DNA from 4 places in the Streptomyces capparidis genome. Region 3 is predicted to be linked to each of the others. Evidence: riboswitches for the same ligand, from Rfam matches in the RefSeq annotation. Region 3 holds a riboswitch; each other region holds the start of a gene.
The links. Region 3 has a riboswitch for cobalamin ahead of ACYVO2_RS19950 (cobalamin biosynthesis protein). Riboswitches for the same ligand answer to the same signal wherever they lie in the genome.
Positions count from the first base shown of each region.

Region 1 (4,202 bases), on a different contig from region 3:
GTCACGGGGAGCTCCGCGACCAGCGCCAGCAGGGCGAGCTGGTGCCGGACGTCGAGGTGGTTGGTGGGCTCGTCCAGCAGCAGCTCGCGCGGCTCCTGGGCGAGCGCGCGGGCGATCTGGACGCGCTGCCGCTCCCCGCCGGACAGGGTCCGCCACAGGCGCCCGGCCCGGTCGGTGAGGCCGGTGCGGTCCAGGGCGGCGCGCACCGCTGCCTCGTCCGCCGGGGACGGGGGAGCCCAGGCGCGGCGGTGCGGGATCCGGCCGAGCCGCACCACGTCCAGCACCGTCAGCTCCACCTGCGTGTCCGCCTGCTGCTCGACCACGGCCACCCGCCGGGCGACGGCCCTGCGGCCCCACTGCTCCAGCGCCCGGCCGTCGAGGGTGACGACGCCCGAGGCCGGCGCCAGCACCCCGGCGAGCAGCCGCAGCAGCGTGGACTTCCCCGAGCCGTTGGGGCCCAGCAGCCCGGTGACGGACCCGGGGGCCGGGCTGACGCACACGCCGTCGAGGATCAACCGCCCGTCGGCGGCGCGCGTGACCCGGTCGGCGGCGAGCGTCATCGCGCGACCCTCCGGGTGCGGTACAGCACCAGCACGAACGCGGGCACGCCGATCAGCGAGGTCACCACGCCCACCGGCACCTCCTGCGGGTCGAGCGCGGTGCGGGCCAGGGTGTCCACCCACACCAGGAACACCGCGCCGGCCAGGGCGGTGAGCGGCAGCAGCCGCCCGTGCCCGGGCCCGGCCACCGCGCGGGCGGCGTGCGGCAGGACCAGCCCGACGAAGCCGATCGCGCCCGCCGAGCTGACCAGCGCGGCCGTCAGCAGCGCGGTGACGCACAGCAGCACCAGCCGGGTGCGCGCCACCGCGACCCCGAGCGAGGCCGCCGCGTCCTGCCCGAACGCGAAGGCGTCCAGGGTGCGCGCGTGGCCCAGGCAGACGGCCAGGGCGACCACCAGCACCGCCGCACAGCGCCACACGTCGCTCCACCCGGCCCCGCCGAGCGAGCCGAGCAGCCAGAACAGCACCCCGCGGGTGGTCTCCGCGTCGGCGGCGGTCATCACGACGAACGAGGTGAGCGCCGAGAACAACTGCATCGCGGCCACCCCGGACAGCACCACCCGGTCGGTGGTGCCGCCCAGGGTGTGGCTGAGCAGCAGCACCAGCGCGAACGAGCACACCGCCCCGGCGAACGCTCCCCCGGAGACCGACAGCGCGCCGCCGCCCGCGCCCAGCACCACCACCGCCACGGCGCCCGTCGAGGCGCCCGAGGACACCCCGAGCACGAACGGGTCGGCGAGCGGGTTGCGCAGCAGGGACTGCATCACCGCCCCGCACACCGCGAGACCCGCCCCGCACACGGCCGCCAGCAGGGTGCGGGGCAGCCGCAGGTTCCACACGATGCCGTCCCGGATCGGGCTCAGCCCGGAGGTCCCGCCGCCCAGGTGCGCGGCCACCACGGACCACACGTCGCGCACGCCGATGTCCGCCGGGCCGATGGTGATCGCCACCGCGACGGACACGGCCAGCGCGGCGGCGCCGGCGGACGTGCGCAGCAGGACCCCGGTCGCGGTCGCCGCCGTCACCCGGCGAGGCCCCACGCGCGCAGCGCCGCCGCGACCTTCTCCACCCCCTCGACGGTGCGGATCGTCGGGTTCATGGCCTGCCCGCTGAGCAGCACATAGCGCTTGTGCCGCACCGCGTCCATGTTCCTGGTCACCGGGTCGGACTCCAGGAACGCGATCTTCTTCGCGGCGGTCTCGGCCGTCTGCGACCTGCGGGTGAGGTCGCCGATCACCAGCACGTCGGGGTCGCGGTCGACGACGGTCTCCCAGTTGACCTGGGGCCACTCCTGGGTGGTGTCGTCGAAGGCGTTCCGCGCGCCGAGCGCCTCGGTGATCACTCCGGGGGCGCCGCAGCAGCCCGCCATGTAGGGGGACTTCTGGTTGGCGAACCAGTACAGGACCGAGGTGCCGTCGGCGTCGATCCCTTCGGTGGCCCGGTCCATCCGGGCCCGCAGGTCGCGGACGAGCCGCTCGCCGCGCTCCTCCGCACCGAAGACCCGCGCCAGGTCCCGCACCTCGCCGTACACGGTGTCCATGGTCAGCGGCTCGGTCCGCGCCCCGTCGCCGTCGCCGCTGTTGTCCTTGCCCGCGCAGTCGGCGGGGGAGAGGTAGGTGGGCACGCCCAGCTCCCGGAACTTCCCGCGCGGCGCCACACCGCCCTTGGCGAACGTGGACGCGAAGGACGCGGCGACGAAGTCCGGCTCGGCGGCCAGCACCTTCTCGAAGGAAGGGGCGTTGTCGGCCAGCCTGGGCACCCGCGCCTCGGCCTTCTCCAGGCCCTTCATCACCGGGTCGGTCCAGGTGCCGGTGCCCGCCATCCGGTCGGCGAGGCCCAGGGCGAGCATGATCTCGGTGGTGCCCTGGTTCAGGGACACCGCCCGCTCGGGCGGGGCGGCGATCTCCACCCGCTGACCGCAGTTGTCCAGGACCACGGCCCGGCCGGAGGGGGCGCCGGAGGAGCGCGGGGAGGCGTCCTCACCGCAGGCGGCCAGCAGCAGCGCCGAGGCCAGGAGCAGGGCGGGGAAGCGCGGGGGGTGCGTGACGGGCACGGATGTTCCTCGTGTGTCGAGGGCCCAGGCGCGGGACCCGTTCGGACAAGGCCGCCAGCAGGTCTTCGGACTCGGGATCACCCGGACGGGGCGCCTTCCCGGACCTCGGTCGTGCCGACCTGCGTCCAGTGGCTCGTACTGCCCCGCCCGTCACCCTCACCGCTGCGCGTCAGTTCCGGATTCGCACCGGATTCCCTTGACTGGCCCGGGCAAGCTATCACGCCGCCCCAAGCCGCCCGTCCCCCGCCGCCGCCCGCACCCCCGGGTGCCACCGCCCCTGACGCGGCGGCACCCGGGGACCCCCTAGCGGCTGGTGGGCGCGAACACCGCGACCGTGCGCGGCGGCACCGTGAAGGTGCCCGTGGCGCTGTCGTACGCGGCGGACCTCACCCGCTCGTCAGCGCCCGCGGCCTGGACCGGGTGCAGCCCGTGGGCCTCGCCCGCCAGCTCGGCGATCCGCTGGGGGACGCGGTCGGGGGTGGCGTTGAAGACGACCACCAGGTCGCCGAGCCGCATCGTGACCACCCCGGGCACCTCGTCCCGGCCCGACAGCGGGAAGGACAGCGCCCGCTGCACCTGACCGGCCGTGGCCAGGCTGAAGGCGCTCTCCGTGCTGCGGATCCGCAGCAGGTCCCGGTACGCGGCCGCGGCGTGCTCGATCTCCGCGCAGCCCGGCCTGAGGGTGTCCGCGGCCAGCAGCGGCCTGGCGTGCGACCACTTGTCCGCGTTGTCCGCGGCCGGCGGCAGGCCGCGGCCGAAGCCGTTGCCGTCCCGGCAGTCCCAGTGGATCGCGTTGAACCAGTCGCCGCTGTCGTAGGAGTTGCGGTCCAGCGACTTCGAGCGCAGCAGGTCCGTGCCGGCCTGGGAGAGCGCGGGGCCCTGCGAGAAGGCGGCCGTCGCCATCGCCAGGACCTGCATGCGGGCCCGGTCCGCGGCCGGGACGGAGCGGGGCAGCTTGAACGCCAGCGCGTCGTACAGGGACTCGTTGTCGTGCGCGTCGGCGTACGCCAGGGCGTCGCCCGGCGCGTCCGCGTACCCGGCGGGCGCGCCGCCGTAGTCCACGTCGGCGCCGGTCACCGTCCTGCCGCCGCTGTCGGTGAACGTGAACGACTTCAGATTGCCCGAGAGACCCACCTTGATCAGGTCCTGGTAGTGCAGCAGGCGGGCCCGCTGCTCGGCCGGGGAGCCGTTCGCCGCCGAGCCGTTGGGCTCGGTGTACAGCCCGGAGGCGAAGCCCTGGACACCGGGGTCGGCGTCGAACGGGCCGCCGCCGCGCACCGCGTCCCTGGCCCGGTCGGAGAAGGTGGCCACACCCGTGCCGGCCATGTTCTCCTGCGTGGCCTGGGTGAAGCGGGCGCCGTCGGCGACCTCGCCGAAGTCCCAGCCCTCGCCGTACAGGACGATGCTCCTGCCGTCCACGCCGTCCTCGCGGACCGTGAGCGCGTCCAGGGCCGCGCGGACCGCCAGGATGTTCTCCTTCGGGTGGTGGCCCATGAGGTCGAAGCGGAAGCCGTCCACCTTGTACTGCCGGGCCCAGGTGACGACCGAGTCGACCACGAGCCGGCCCATCATGGTGTGCTCGGGCGCGG
Region 1 is NZ_BAAGTD010000033.1:39,359-43,560, reverse strand. It holds gene ACYVO2_RS24490 (ABC transporter ATP-binding protein) at 1-560, opposite strand, end outside; gene ACYVO2_RS24485 (FecCD family ABC transporter permease) at 557-1,585, opposite strand; gene ACYVO2_RS24480 (ABC transporter substrate-binding protein) at 1,582-2,613, opposite strand; cobalamin riboswitch at 2,653-2,833, opposite strand; gene pulA (pullulanase-type alpha-1,6-glucosidase) at 2,917-4,202, opposite strand, start outside.
Region 1: it holds a riboswitch for cobalamin, as region 3 does, so the genes downstream of both, ACYVO2_RS24480 (ABC transporter substrate-binding protein) here and ACYVO2_RS19950 (cobalamin biosynthesis protein) in region 3, are expected to answer to the same signal.

Region 2 (4,202 bases), on a different contig from region 3:
CGGAGGCTGTGACCTCGCCGTCGCGCAGGACGTGCAGCCGGTCGCAGTAGTAGGCGGCCAGGTTGAGGTCGTGCAGGGCCACCAGGACGGTGGCGGGCAGCCGCCGCAGCACGCCCAGGACCTCCAGTTGGTGCCGGACGTCCAGGTGGTTGGTCGGTTCGTCCAGGACGAGGAGCGCCGGCTGCTGGGCGAGGGCGCGGGCGATGAGCACGCGCTGGCGTTCGCCGCCGGAGAGCCGGTCGAAGGGGCGGTCGGCCAGGTCGGCGGCGTCCACCGCGGTGAGGGCGGACTCGATCAGGCCGACGTCCTCGGCGGTGTCGCCGTCGAGCAGCCGCTTGTGGGGGGTGCGGCCCATCGCGACGACCTCGCGCACCGACAGGTCGAGGTCGGCGGCGGGCTCCTGCACCACGGCGGCCAGGGTCCTGGCCAGGCGCCGCGGGGACAGTGACCAGGCGTCGGCGCCGTCGACACGGACCTGGCCGGCCCGCGGGCGCAGCACGCGGTAGACGGCGCGCAGCAGGCTGGACTTGCCGCTGCCGTTGGGCCCGACCAGGCCGATCACCTCACCGGGGCGCGCGGTCAGGGAGACCTCCCGCACCAGGTGGCGCGCGCCCGCGGTGAGGGTGACACCGTCGATGACCAGTTCTGCCGCGGTCATGCCACTCCTCGGTCGGTGTGGCGCCGGGCGTCCCGGCGCATCAACCACAGGAAGAACGGTCCGCCGCACAGCGCGGTGAGCACACCGACCGGGATCTCCGTCGGTGCGGCGACGGTGCGCGCGGCGATGTCGGCCCAGATCAGGAAGACCGCTCCGGCCAGTGCCGCCGTCGGCAGCACGCGGCGGTGGTCGCCTCCGACGAACAGGCGCACGATGTGCGGCAGCATCAGGCCGACGAAGCCGATGGGCCCCGCCGCCGCCACCAGCACGCCCGTGACCAGGGAGAGCAGCACGAACATGCGGGCCCGGAAGCGGGCCACGTCCAGGCCCATCGTGGTGGCGGCCTCCTCGCCCGCCAGCAGCAGGTTCAGGTGGCGCGCCCGCGCCATCAGGATCCCGATGCCGAGCAGCAGGGCACTGCTCGGCAGCCACAGCGTCCCCCAGTCGACTCCGCCCAGGCCGCCCAGGGTCCAGGCGAGGACCGCCCGCGCCTCGTTGCCCCGGTCCGTGGTGAGCAGCAGCAGGTCCAGCACCGCGGTCAGCACCGACGCGATCGCCACACCGGAGAGCACCAGCCGCGAGGAGGTGACGCGTCCGCCGGTGCTGGCGGTGGCGTAGACGAGGAACAGGGCACCGAGGGCACCGGCGAACGCGGCGGCGGACAGCGACACCGGACCGAACACGCTCACCCCGAAGACGATCACCATCACCGCGCCGAGGGACGCCCCGGAGGAGACCCCGAGCAGATACGGCTCGGCCAGCGGGTTGCGCACCAGGGCCTGCATGGCGGTGCCGACCACGGCGAGACCGGCGCCGGTGACGGCCCCGAGCAGCACCCGCGGCGCCCGCACGTCCAGGACGATCGTCTCCCGTGCCGTGGACCACGTCGGCTCGGACCGGTCGAGGCCGAGCGCGTGCGTCACGATGCCCCACACCTCGCCGGGGGGCACGCGCACCGATCCGATGGCCATGCCGGCCGTGGCCGAGAGCAGGAGCAGCAGACCGAGGGCGACCAGGGCGAGGGTGAGGGAGCCGCGGCCGGGCCGGTCCCCGGCGCGCGGGCGCCGGGCGGCGTCCGCGGCCGCGGGGGTGTCCTTGGCAGGAGCCCTCACCGGAAGCTGCCGGGGTGCAGGCCGCGGGCCAGGTCCTCGACCGCGTACGCCGAGCGGACACCGACCAGGGTCGCGGTCAGCGGCAGCACCACGAACCGCTTGTTCCGGATGGCGGGCACATCGGCGAGCGCGGGCCGGGAGAGCAGGAACTCCTTCTTCCGCTCGACGCTGCCGGCGCCGGCGTAGTCGTAGATGGCGATGACCTCGGGCCCGCGGTCCACGACCTGCTCCCAGGAGACGTCGGCGAAGACGTCGTCGAGGTCCGCGAAGGCGTTCCGGCCGCCGGCGAGCCGGATGAGCTCGGTGCCCAGGCTCCTGCCGCCCGCGGTGAAGGCCGTCTTGTCGCCACTGTCGTAGACGAACACCGAGACGGCGGATTCGCTCCGCACGGCGGAGGACGCCTTGCCGACGCGTCCCCGCAGGTCGGCGACCAGCTTGTCGGCCCGGTCCGGCACGCCGAAGATCCTGCCGATGGTGCGGATCTCGTCGTAGGTGTCCTCCATCGTCACCCGCTTCCTGCCGCAGTACTCGCGGTTGAGGTAGGTGTCGATGCCCGCGTCGGCGAACGCCTCGCGGGAGCGTCCCTCGTTCTCGGCGAACGCGCTGCCGTAGCCGCCGTAGACGAAGTCCGGCTCGGCGTCCAGGACGGTCTCGAACGACGGCTCCTTCCTCGCCAGCTCGGGGACGGCCTCGAAGTCCTTCCTCAGCTCGGGCAGGACTGCCGAGTCGGGGAAGGCGGTGCCCACCATGCGGTCCTTCAGGCCCAGGGCGAGCATCAGCTCCGCCGGGTGCTGGTGGATGGTGACCACCCGGGAGGGCGGCTCGTCGTACGTCGTCCGTACGCCGCAGTTGTCGATGGTGACCGGGAAGCCGTCGACCGGTGACGCGGCGGTCTCCGGCTTGCCGGCGGAGTCGTCGCCCGTGCCGCACCCGGCGGTCAGCAGGGCCGCGGAGAGGGCGAGGGCCGCGGCGGCGGCGCGCAGGCGGGAACGGCGGGGCATGCGGTGGTACACGTGAAGCCTCCTGGGGAGTCCGCGCTCCTCGGAACGGGCCCGCGACAGGCCAGTGTCCTGACTCCCGGATCGACGTTCCCCCTGCCTTCCCACGCGGTGCGCGGTGGCATGCCGAAGGGGTGCACTCCCCGGTCACAGTGGCGGGACCGTGCCGGATTCGCACCGGCTTCCTGTCTCCCGTCGCGGCGATGACCAGGCGATCCTACTTATCCGTGCACCGGGGGTGAAAGGGCGCGCGCACGACCGCACGCCCCGCACCGCCTCATCCCTCGCGGACCGCCCGCAGGACCAGCCGCTCGGCATTCTCGTCGTACGGGCGGCCGTCGAAGCCGCCGAACACCTCCACCCGGCCGAACCCCGCCTCCTCGACCATCCGCCGCAGCTCCACGGCGCTGTAGACGAACCACACCAGCGCGGCCCGCGTCACCCGCTCGCCCCGGACCAGCACCCAGTCGCTGCGCAGCCGCGCCCAGTCGTCCAGCACGGTGTCGGTCTGCACCAGCAGGTCCGCGCCGCGCCGCACCACCTTCGGCGGGGTGACCCTGCGGGCGAGCTGCTCCTTCCCGGCCAGGTCCAGCAGCACGCTCCCCCCGGGGGCCAGACAGGTGTACATCGTGCGCAGGACGCGGGCGTTGTCGGCGGGGTCCTCGAAGTACCCGAACGAGGTGAACATGTTGAGCACCACGTCGAAGGCGCCCGGCTCCGCGTACTCCAGCACGTCGGCCCGGACGTACCGGACCGGCGCCCCGGCCCCTGCGGACAGCGCCCGCGCCCGCTCCAGCATGGCCGGGCTGCGGTCCACACCCGTCACGGCGAAGCCGCGGCGGGCCAGCGGCACGGTGAACACGCCCGGCCCGCAGCACAGGTCCAGCACCCGCGCTTCGGGCGCGAAGGACAGCAGGGGGGAGCTGTCGAGCAGTTCCTCCGCCCGGGCGTAGCGCTCATCGGGGAAGAGGAAGTCGTGGAACTCGGTCCAGAAGTCGTCGTCCTGGAATCCGCTCGTGTGGGTCATGGTGTCTCGGTGCTCCTTGTCCGTCGTCGCCCCGGTTGTCGTCGTGGCGGTTCCCGTCGTGCTCTCCCTCGGCCCGGCCGCTGCCCTCCCCGCTGCCGCCGTCCTCCCCGCCGTCGCCGGCGCGCGGCGCGCCGTTCCGGCCGCGCGGCGACCATGAAGCTGCCGAGCGGGATCAGCGACGAGTTGGGCGGCAGGAACCGCGGCGGACCGCTGAGTGTGGCCACCATGGGGCCCGGGCCCGCGGCGCCCCCGGCCGCTCACCCACCGTCCGTCCGCCCGGGCCGGTCGGCGAAGGGCTCGGTGAGCACCCGCACGGTGTTGGCGGCGGCCACGGCCCGGTGCGTGGCGAGTTCGGCGGTCTCGGCCTCCGCGTAGACGATGCCCGCGTAGCCCCGGCTGTCGTCGAG
Region 2 is NZ_BAAGTD010000004.1:120,920-125,121, reverse strand. It holds gene ACYVO2_RS05315 (ABC transporter ATP-binding protein) at 1-658, opposite strand, end outside; gene ACYVO2_RS05310 (FecCD family ABC transporter permease) at 655-1,770, opposite strand; gene ACYVO2_RS05305 (ABC transporter substrate-binding protein) at 1,767-2,771, opposite strand; cobalamin riboswitch at 2,814-2,993, opposite strand; gene ACYVO2_RS05300 (class I SAM-dependent methyltransferase) at 3,046-3,795, opposite strand; gene ACYVO2_RS05295 (ATP-grasp domain-containing protein) at 4,053-4,202, opposite strand, start outside.
Region 2: it holds a riboswitch for cobalamin, as region 3 does, so the genes downstream of both, ACYVO2_RS05305 (ABC transporter substrate-binding protein) here and ACYVO2_RS19950 (cobalamin biosynthesis protein) in region 3, are expected to answer to the same signal.

Region 3 (4,202 bases):
GACGATGTCGGTGCGCCGCAGGTTGATCTCGGCGGGGCTGCCCGCGCCCTCGCAGATCACCGCGTCGTACTCCCGCCGCAGCCCCTCCAGGCACTCCAGGACGGTGCCGAACAGCTCGCGCTGCCGCCCGTCGTGGTAGCCGCGGGCGCTCAGCTCGCCGACCGGGCGGCCGAGCAGCACCACCTGGCTGCTGCGGTCGCCGCCCGGCTTGAGCAGCACGGGGTTCATCGCGGCGGTCGGCTCGACGCGCGCGGCCTGCGCCTGCATGGCCTGCGCGCGGCCGATCTCGGCGCCCTCGCGGGTGACGAAGGAGTTCAGCGACATGTTCTGCGCCTTGAACGGGGCGACCTTCACCCCCTTGCGCACCAGCCACCGGCAGATCCCCGCGGTGACCACGCTCTTGCCCGCGTCGGAGGCCGTCCCGGCCACCAGCAGTCCGCCACCCGTCACCGCGTCCGCCTCCCCGATCCCGATACCGATCCCGACCCCGTGCCCGCCGCTCCCTCGCGTCCCGCCGCCCGCCGCACCACGGCGCGCACCACCGCGCGCCGGGCGCAGTGCCCGGCCACCGCCGCGCCGAGCGCGAGCGCCCCCACGCGCGCCGACAGACGCACCGCGCGCTCGACGTCCGCCACCGCGACCGGCCGCCCCTCGGCGCCCAGCACCGGCCGGTGCTCCACCCGCCCGCCGTAGGACAGCGTCCCGCCGAGCCGCACCCCGAGCGCCCCGGCGAACGCGGCCTCGGCCCGCCCCGCGTTGGGGCTTGGGTGGCGGTGCCCGTCCCGCCGCCACGCCCGCAGCGCGCCGCGCCGGTCGGGGGCGGCCAGCACCGTGAGCGCTGCGGTGAGCCGGGCGCCCGGCCAGCCCACCGCGTCGTCCAGGCGGGCGGCGGCCCAGCCGAACCGCAGGTGGCGGGGGGAGCGGTGGCCGACCATCGCGTCCAGCGTGTTCACCGCGCGGAAGCCCAGCAGCCCCGGCACGCCCGCGAGCGCCCCCCACACCAGCGCGCCCACCACGGCGTCGGAGGTGTTCTCCGCGACGGACTCCACCACGGCGCGGGCGATCCCGTCGGCGTCCAGGGCCATGGGGTCGCGTCCGCACAGGTGCGGCAACCGCTCCCGCGCCGCGGCCAGGTCCCCGGCGTCCAGCGCGGCGGCGACGGCGCGGGCCTCCCGGGCCAGCGAGGTCCCGCCGAGCACGGTCCAGGTCGCGGCGGCGGTCAGCGCGGCGGAGGGCAGCGCCCGGCCGCGCGCCGCGCGGGCCAGCGCCGCGGCGCCCGCGTCGACCCCGCCGGCGCACACGGCGGTGTGGACGGCGCCCGCGGCGCGGTGGTCGCGCCACAGGCGGTGTTCGAGCGCGCCCGCGGCCCGGCCGAACGCGGCCACCGGGTGCCCCCGTCGGGGGTCGCCGAGCAGCAGGTCACCGGCGTAACCGAGCGCCACCCCGAGCGTGAACGACGCGGAGGCGGTCGAGGAGGAGGGGCCCACTGGTCAGCCCGTCGGGCGGTGGCCTCGTGCGGGGGCGGGCGGTGCGGGTGGTCGGCTGGAGCCGGGCATGGCAGATGTCCTCACTCAGGGTCCGCGCCCTGGTTCGACGTGACCGGCGGTGAGAGTCTCCTGGCTCCCGGATCGACGCTCCCTCCGGTCTTCCAGCCGTTTCCGACCGTGACCTCGGGTGGAGGGACGCTCCCCGGTGACAGTGGCGGGACCGCGCCGGATTCTCACCGGCTTCCTCTCCTGCCGCCGCATGGCGGCTCCGATACCACCACGTGGCGGGAGAGGCCGTCAACTCCGCCCCGTGACGCGAGAGCGGGGTGCGTCAGCGCCGTGAGCAGCGCCGACGCACCCCGAGTGCGGTCAATTCCCGGGCCCGTGAAGGGCTTGGCCGCAAGCCCGCGCAGGGGGGCGGCCGGCCATCCCCGGGGCCTGCCGGGACGTCAGGAGACGATCAGGTGGATGCCGTAGGCCACGGCCGCGGCGCACAGCGCGAAGCAGGTGTACGCGCCGGTGCGCGCCACCGCGCCGGAGGCGCCGCCGGTGGCGGTCGCCTGCCGGGACATGCCGATGATGCCCAGGGTGAACAGGCCCACGAGGCCGACGGTGACGACGACGCTGACGCCGAACACCGCGCCGAGGGCGGCCCAGTCGATGTGCACGGGAAGACTCCAGGAAGGGGGGAGGCCGTCAGGGGGGAGGCCGGGCGAGGGGTCAGGCGGTGGGGGCCGCGGCGGGCGCGGGCTCGGCGGCGGGGGCGGGGACGGACGCGGCCATCGGCGCGGGAGCGGCCGGGGCGGTGTCCGTGCCCGGGACGACCGGCACCACGGTGACCTCGTCCACGGCGGCGGGCTCGTCCACCTCGTTGACGTTGTCCGCGTGCACCGGCTTGCGGCGCGAGGCCAGCCAGATCGCGGAGCAGGCCAGGATGCCGAGCACGGCCACGGCGGCGACCCCGGCGTCGCCCTGGTCGGCGAGGAGGGCGGCGGCCGCGGCGACCGAGCCCGCGGCCGGGAGGGTCAGCAGCCAGGCGGTGGCCATGCGGCCCGCCACGCCCCAGCGCACCGGGGCGCCCTTGCGGCCGACGCCGGAGCCGAGCACCGCGCCGGAGCAGACCTGGGTGGTGGACAGCGCGAACCCGATGTGGGAGGAGCTGAGGATGACCGCGGCGGCGCCGGTCTGGGCGGCGAAGCCCTGCGGCGGCTCGATGTCGGTCAGGCCCTTGCCCATGGTGCGGATGATGCGCCAGCCGCCGAGGTAGGTGCCGAGCGAGATGGCCAGGCCGGCGGAGACGATGACCCACAGCGGCGGGTCGGCGTCGGCGCCCAGCGCGCCGCCGCTGATCAGCGCCAGGGTGATCACACCCATGGTCTTCTGGGCGTCGTTGGTGCCGTGGGCCAGGGAGACCAGCGCGGCGGAGGTGATCTGCCCGGCGCGGTAGCCCTTGGACGACGCCTTCTCGTCCAGGCCGCGGCCGAGGCGGTAGGTGAGGCGGGTGGCGAGGGCCGCGGCGCAGCCGGCCACGATCGGCGCGGCGACGGCGGGGATGAGGACCTTCATCATCACCTTGTCGCCGTTGACGCCGTCGAGGCCGACCGAGACGACCGTGGCGCCGATCAGGCCGCCGAACAGGGCGTGGGAGGAGCTGGACGGCAGCCCGGCGAGCCAGGTGAGCAGGTTCCACACGATCGCTCCGACCAGACCGGCGAAGATCACTTCCGGTTGGACGCCTGCCGCTTCGTCGATGATGCCGCCGGAGATGGTCTTGGCGACCTCCACCGACAGGAACGCTCCGACGAGGTTGAGCACCGCGGACATGGCCACCGCGGCCTTGGGCTTCATCGCCCCGGTGGAGATGGTGGTCGCCATCGCGTTGGCCGTGTCGTGGAAGCCGTTCGTGAAGTCGAACACGAGGGCCGTAATGATCACGATCCCGATGAGAAGCGTGATGTGTTCCATGCACCCAGGCAATCTTCGAGAGGGTCGGTGGCGTGGCGACCGTACGGAATTCGGATGAACGGAAGGTGAACGCGGATTGGCGTGGCGGTGCGCCGCCTCCGCGGCCCGGATTCCTCGGGGTTGTGCGCCCGTATATGTGACATGTGTCACTTTTCTCGGGTGTCGCATCGGGGAGCTGACGACGCGCCGTGCGCGCCCTGCGCGCCGTATCGTCACCGACCCCGCGCGCCAGGGATGTGCGCTCCCAGCGCACTCCGCCGGGAAACGCCCCCTGCCCGGGAACGCTCAACCGAGAACACGCCCCCCCCACGCCCCGCCCGGGGACACCACCCGCACACCGGCCGCCCCCGCCCCGCACCCTCTCCCGCCCGCCGCCCCGCCGCCCGTAAGGTCGCCGCATGGCAGTGAACGCGGATCTCATGCGCGCCTGGGAGCAGGTCACCGCGACGGCGCGGCGGATGACCGAGGACGGGCTGGTCGTCGGCACCTCGGGCAACGTCTCCGCACGCGTGGGCGACCTGGTCGTCGTCACCCCCACCGGGGTGCGCTACCACGAACTCGGCCCCGGCCACCTGGTCGCGGTGGACCTCGACGGCGCCCCGGTGCACGGCACCGCGCGCCCCACCAGCGAGCTTCCCATGCACCTCGCGGTCTACCGGGAGACGCCGGCCCGCGCCGTGGTGCACACCCACTCCGTGTACGCCACCGCCGCCTCCACGCTGGTGGACGAGCTGCCGACCATCCACTACA
Region 3 is NZ_BAAGTD010000024.1:398-4,599, reverse strand. It holds gene ACYVO2_RS19955 (cobyric acid synthase) at 1-450, opposite strand, end outside; gene ACYVO2_RS19950 (cobalamin biosynthesis protein) at 447-1,442, opposite strand; cobalamin riboswitch at 1,610-1,734, opposite strand; gene ACYVO2_RS19945 (hypothetical protein) at 1,937-2,155, opposite strand; gene ACYVO2_RS19940 (inorganic phosphate transporter) at 2,208-3,452, opposite strand; gene ACYVO2_RS19935 (class II aldolase/adducin family protein) at 3,851-4,202, shown strand, end outside.

Region 4 (4,202 bases), on a different contig from region 3:
GCAGGCCGAAACGGGCGGTCAGTTCGGCGCCGACCAGCGTCCAGGTGTCGGTGGAGCTGATCAGGCCGCGCAGCCGGGGGGTGCGGTGCAGCAGCTCGGCCACCCGCTCGGTGTCGAAGGTGTCGGTCTCCACGACGTCCAGGGCGCCCGGGGGGAGCCGGTCCAGTTCGTAGGCGTACCAGGACGGGTCACGGGTCAGCAGCCGCAGCCGCTCGCCGAGCGCGTCGGCCGCGCGCACCAGGTGGCCGAGTCCGAAGGTGAGGGATTCCAGGCAGACCACGGTCATGCCGCCCGCTCCTTCCAGCGCTCCGGGCAGGGGGTGCGGTTCCACGCCATCGTGGACCACGGCATGGCCATCTCCTCGGGGTCCGCGACCTCCACGGGCTTGAGCGTGGCGGGGTCAGGGGCCTCCCGGTGGCGGGCGAAGACCCGCTCGACGTAGCGGTGGCCGGTGTCGGCGCCGACCACCAGGTGCAGCCGGTCGGGGTCGCGGCGCGCCTCGTGGGCCGCCGCCAGGTAGGCGGCGCCGGTGGACAGCCCGGCGAACACCGCGTGCCCGCGGAGCAGGGCGACCGCGCCGGCCATGGCGTGGGTGAAGTCCAGCCAGTGCACGGCGTCGTACAGGTGGTGGCGGACGTTGTCGAAGACGATCGACGACCCGATCCCCGCGATGATCGCCTCCGGGTCGTGGTGGTGCTGGCTGCCGAACGTCACGCTGCCGAACGGCTGCACCCCCACCAGCCGAACCGACGGGTCGCGAAGCCGCAGGTGCTCCACGATCCCGCCTGTCGAGGCGCCGGAGCCGACGCCGCCGACCACGGTCAGCGGCCGCCCGCCGCACTCCGTGGCGACCAGGTCGGCGACTTCGCGGTAGCCGAGGTAGTGGACGTCGTCGTGGTACTGGCGCATCCAGTGGCAGCCGGGGCGTTCGGCGAGGATCTGCTTCACCCGCCGCACCCGCAGCTCCTGGTCGAGTTTCAGGTTCCGCGACGGCCTGACCTGCTCCACGGTGGCGCCCAGGATCTCCAACTGGGCGAGGGTGGTGGTGTCCACGGTGGTGGACGCGACGATGTGGCACCGCAGGCCGTGGCGGTGGCAGGCCAGCGCCAGCGCGTAGGCGTAGATGCCGCTGGAGCTGTCGATCAGGGTCTGCCCCGGGCGGACCGCGCCCCGGTCCAGCAGGTGCCGGACGGCCGCGAGCGCGGAGTAGATCTTCATCGACTCGAACCGGACCAGGACCATGCGGTCGGTGAGGCGGACCAGATCGGGCGTCTTCAGGGCGTCGGCGATGTGGTGGTGGATCACCCGTAGCCTCCTTGGGCGAATGAGCACTGGTGGCCGAGCGAGCGGAAGAAAGCGGACAGGTCGGACTTGGCCTCCCCGGTCGGGCGGCGGGAGAAGAGGTAGCCGATCAGGGATCCGGTGTGGGCGACGAACACCCCGTCGGCACCGAACTCCTCGCGGTGGGCCAGCAGGTCCTCGAACGTCTCCTTGGGCAGCACCTCCTGGGAGAGCACGGCGCTGGCGGTCGCCGCTCGGGCGACGACGGCCCGGTCACCGGACTCGAAGCCCTTGAGCAGGTCGGTCAGGCACCGCTCGTACTCCTGGCCGCGACGCCGGTAGTGCCGCAGCAGCCCCTCCGTGACGGCTTGGGTGTCCACGGTGCCGGGCTCCGCGACGTAGGCGGTGTGGAAGCCGATGCCCGTGCCCAGCCGCCGGACCACGCGGTGCCGGGCGCTGAGGTGGAGAGCGAACTCGTCCAGGAAGACGCTGTCGGCCCGCTCGATCGCGGCCAGGACACCGAGGACCGCGTCCTGGTCGTACGGCAGGGAGAAGACGCGGAACAGGCAGCGCAGCGTCGCGACGACATCAGCGGTGGAACTGGCCATCCCGACACCGACGAGCAGCTCGGAGTGCGTGCTCCAGCGGCCCGACGGCAGCGACAGGCCGAAGCGGTCGAGGAAGAGGCCCGCCGCCGTCGACGCCTTCCACCCGAGGGGCGGCGCCGTGACCGGGTCCGGTCCCGGGGTGAAGTGGACCCAGGAGTGCCGGTCCACCGGAAAGGACACCAGCGCGATGTCCGGATCGGGCCCGGGGGCCAGCGGGCCCTGGTAGAGCTCGCCCAGCGTGCCGTGGCAGGCGCCGGAGGCAGCACGGCCGCCGGAGGGCCGCGGACCCCGTCCTCCTGCCCCGAGTGTCAGCACGGCACGCCGCGGCGGGGTCGGCAGCCGGTCGGTCCACGGCCGGCGTGGATGCGGACTTCAACGGTCACGAGCGCGTCCTCCCTCGTCGTCCCGAGCCTTTGGGCACCGGCCCGGGGGGAGGCGGCTCCGCGGCGCGTGCGCCGTCGGAACGTTCGGAAGCGCCGACCCAATCCCCGAGGTCGCCGTGCACAGCCCGTGCGTCTCACACGTGCGCGGCTGGCAGGTCTTCGGACTCGTGGGCCCGCCCGGCGGACATCCGCCGGACCACTACTGGCCGTCGCTTCCCGGGCCGACTCGACGCCCCAGTGCCATTGACGGCGTTCGCTCCCACTCACCGCTGCGGGACAGTCCCGGATTCCCACCGGGTTCCCTCTTGCGACGCGCCCCCGAACGGAGGTGCGAACCAACTGCGTGTATCACCGTAGGAGCCTCGGGCCGATCGCGACAGAGCGTGCTCGTCCAATTGGCCTGATACAGCGATGTTGGCCCGATGTGATCGGTGTGACGGCCGGCGGGCCGGCGGGAGGGCCGCGCGGCCTGCCCGCCGGCCCGCGGGAACAGTCCGTCCGCGCCGCCGGGTTCGGCGTCTCCGCGCGGATCATCGTCCAGCCGTTGAGCGCCCCGAGACCCGAGACGATGGCGGCGACCGCGACCGCGTCCCCCGCCCAACTGCCGCCGAAGATCGCGTCGGCGGCGTCGGTGAACGGAGCGGTGGACTCCCCCAGCCGCTGGTGCGAGCCGCGCATGCCAGGGTGCCGGTCGACGACGCCCCCGGTCAGCTCCGCCTGGCGCAGCGCCCAGCGCAGTGCCCGCGTGGACGGCTCCGAGCCGTCCACGCCGACCACGATCCGGCCGCCGGGTGCGTGTGTGTCGTCCGTCCGGCTCACCCTGCCTCCTCCTGCCGTGACCGTGTCCTCCCGCGCTCCCGCCGCGCGGTCAGGTGCCCGCGCCCGCCGGCGGGGCCGGCACGAAGACGACCGCGGTGGGGCTGTGCCGCGGGCAGTGCGGGTCGGTGCCGCCGGGGATCTCCGGGGAAAGGCCATCGTCATCGAGTTCAACCAGGAAACATGCCGCCCCTGCCCGGCGCGCGACCAGTGCGCCACAGCTCGAAGACCGGAGGCCGGATCCCCTCCCCGCAACCCCGCGAGGTCTAAGAAGTCCTCGACCACGCCCGCCTCCGGCAGCGCGACAAGCGGTGGCGAGCCAAGTACGGAACCCGTGTGGGCACCGCGGGAACCATCCACCAGGCCGTCGCAGTCACCGGGATGAGACGTCCCCGCTCTGTCGGTCTCCGGAAGACCACCTGGAGCACGCCTTCTCCTCCGCCGTCGCGCGCGCTCAACCTCATACGCCTCGATGCCTGGTGGGACGGCCACCCGCTCGACCGCACCCGCGTCAGCCACCTTGCCCGGCTCGACGGAGCGAAGGCTGCGAGGGCGTCGGCGTCGGTCGCGCGAGCGTGCGGGCATGCGGGCGTGCGGGAAGCAGTCGACCCATGCGGTGCTGTCGGGATAGGAAGAGTCCTGGCCGAGTCGGGTGGCTGCGGCCTCGATGTCGAAGTGCGTGGCGCGGAGTTCGACGCCCGGGCCCAGCAGGGCCCAGTGCGCTCCGGTCCGTCCGTGGGGCATGCCGATGAGGTCTGAGGGAACCGCTTCGGCGCGATGGGCGAAGGACAGGTGAAAGCCCAAGTATTCGAGCGTCGTCCCTTGGACGAGAGGAGCCCCGATGACCGTCGGACCAGGCGTCGGCATCGGCACCACGCGTGCCGATGCGGAGAGCGACGCCTCAGTGATCGCGCGGTCCCGGGATGAGCCCGAGGCGTTCGCCGCGCTCTTCGACCGGCACGCCGACGCCGTGCACCGCTATGCGGCCCGCCGCCTCGGCGGCGAGGTCGCCGATGACCTCGTGGCGGAGACCTTCACCACCGCGTTCCGGCAGCGGCATCGCTACGACCCGGCCCGCGGCGCGGGCGCCGACGCCCGGCCCTGGCTGTTCGGC
Region 4 is NZ_BAAGTD010000004.1:115,891-120,092, reverse strand. It holds gene ACYVO2_RS05295 (ATP-grasp domain-containing protein) at 1-286, opposite strand, end outside; gene ACYVO2_RS05290 (cysteine synthase family protein) at 283-1,305, opposite strand; gene ACYVO2_RS05285 (GHMP family kinase ATP-binding protein) at 1,302-2,204, opposite strand; cobalamin riboswitch at 2,406-2,627, opposite strand; gene ACYVO2_RS05280 (universal stress protein) at 2,621-3,091, opposite strand; gene ACYVO2_RS05275 (RNA polymerase sigma factor) at 3,930-4,202, shown strand, end outside.
Region 4: it holds a riboswitch for cobalamin, as region 3 does, so the genes downstream of both, ACYVO2_RS05285 (GHMP family kinase ATP-binding protein) here and ACYVO2_RS19950 (cobalamin biosynthesis protein) in region 3, are expected to answer to the same signal.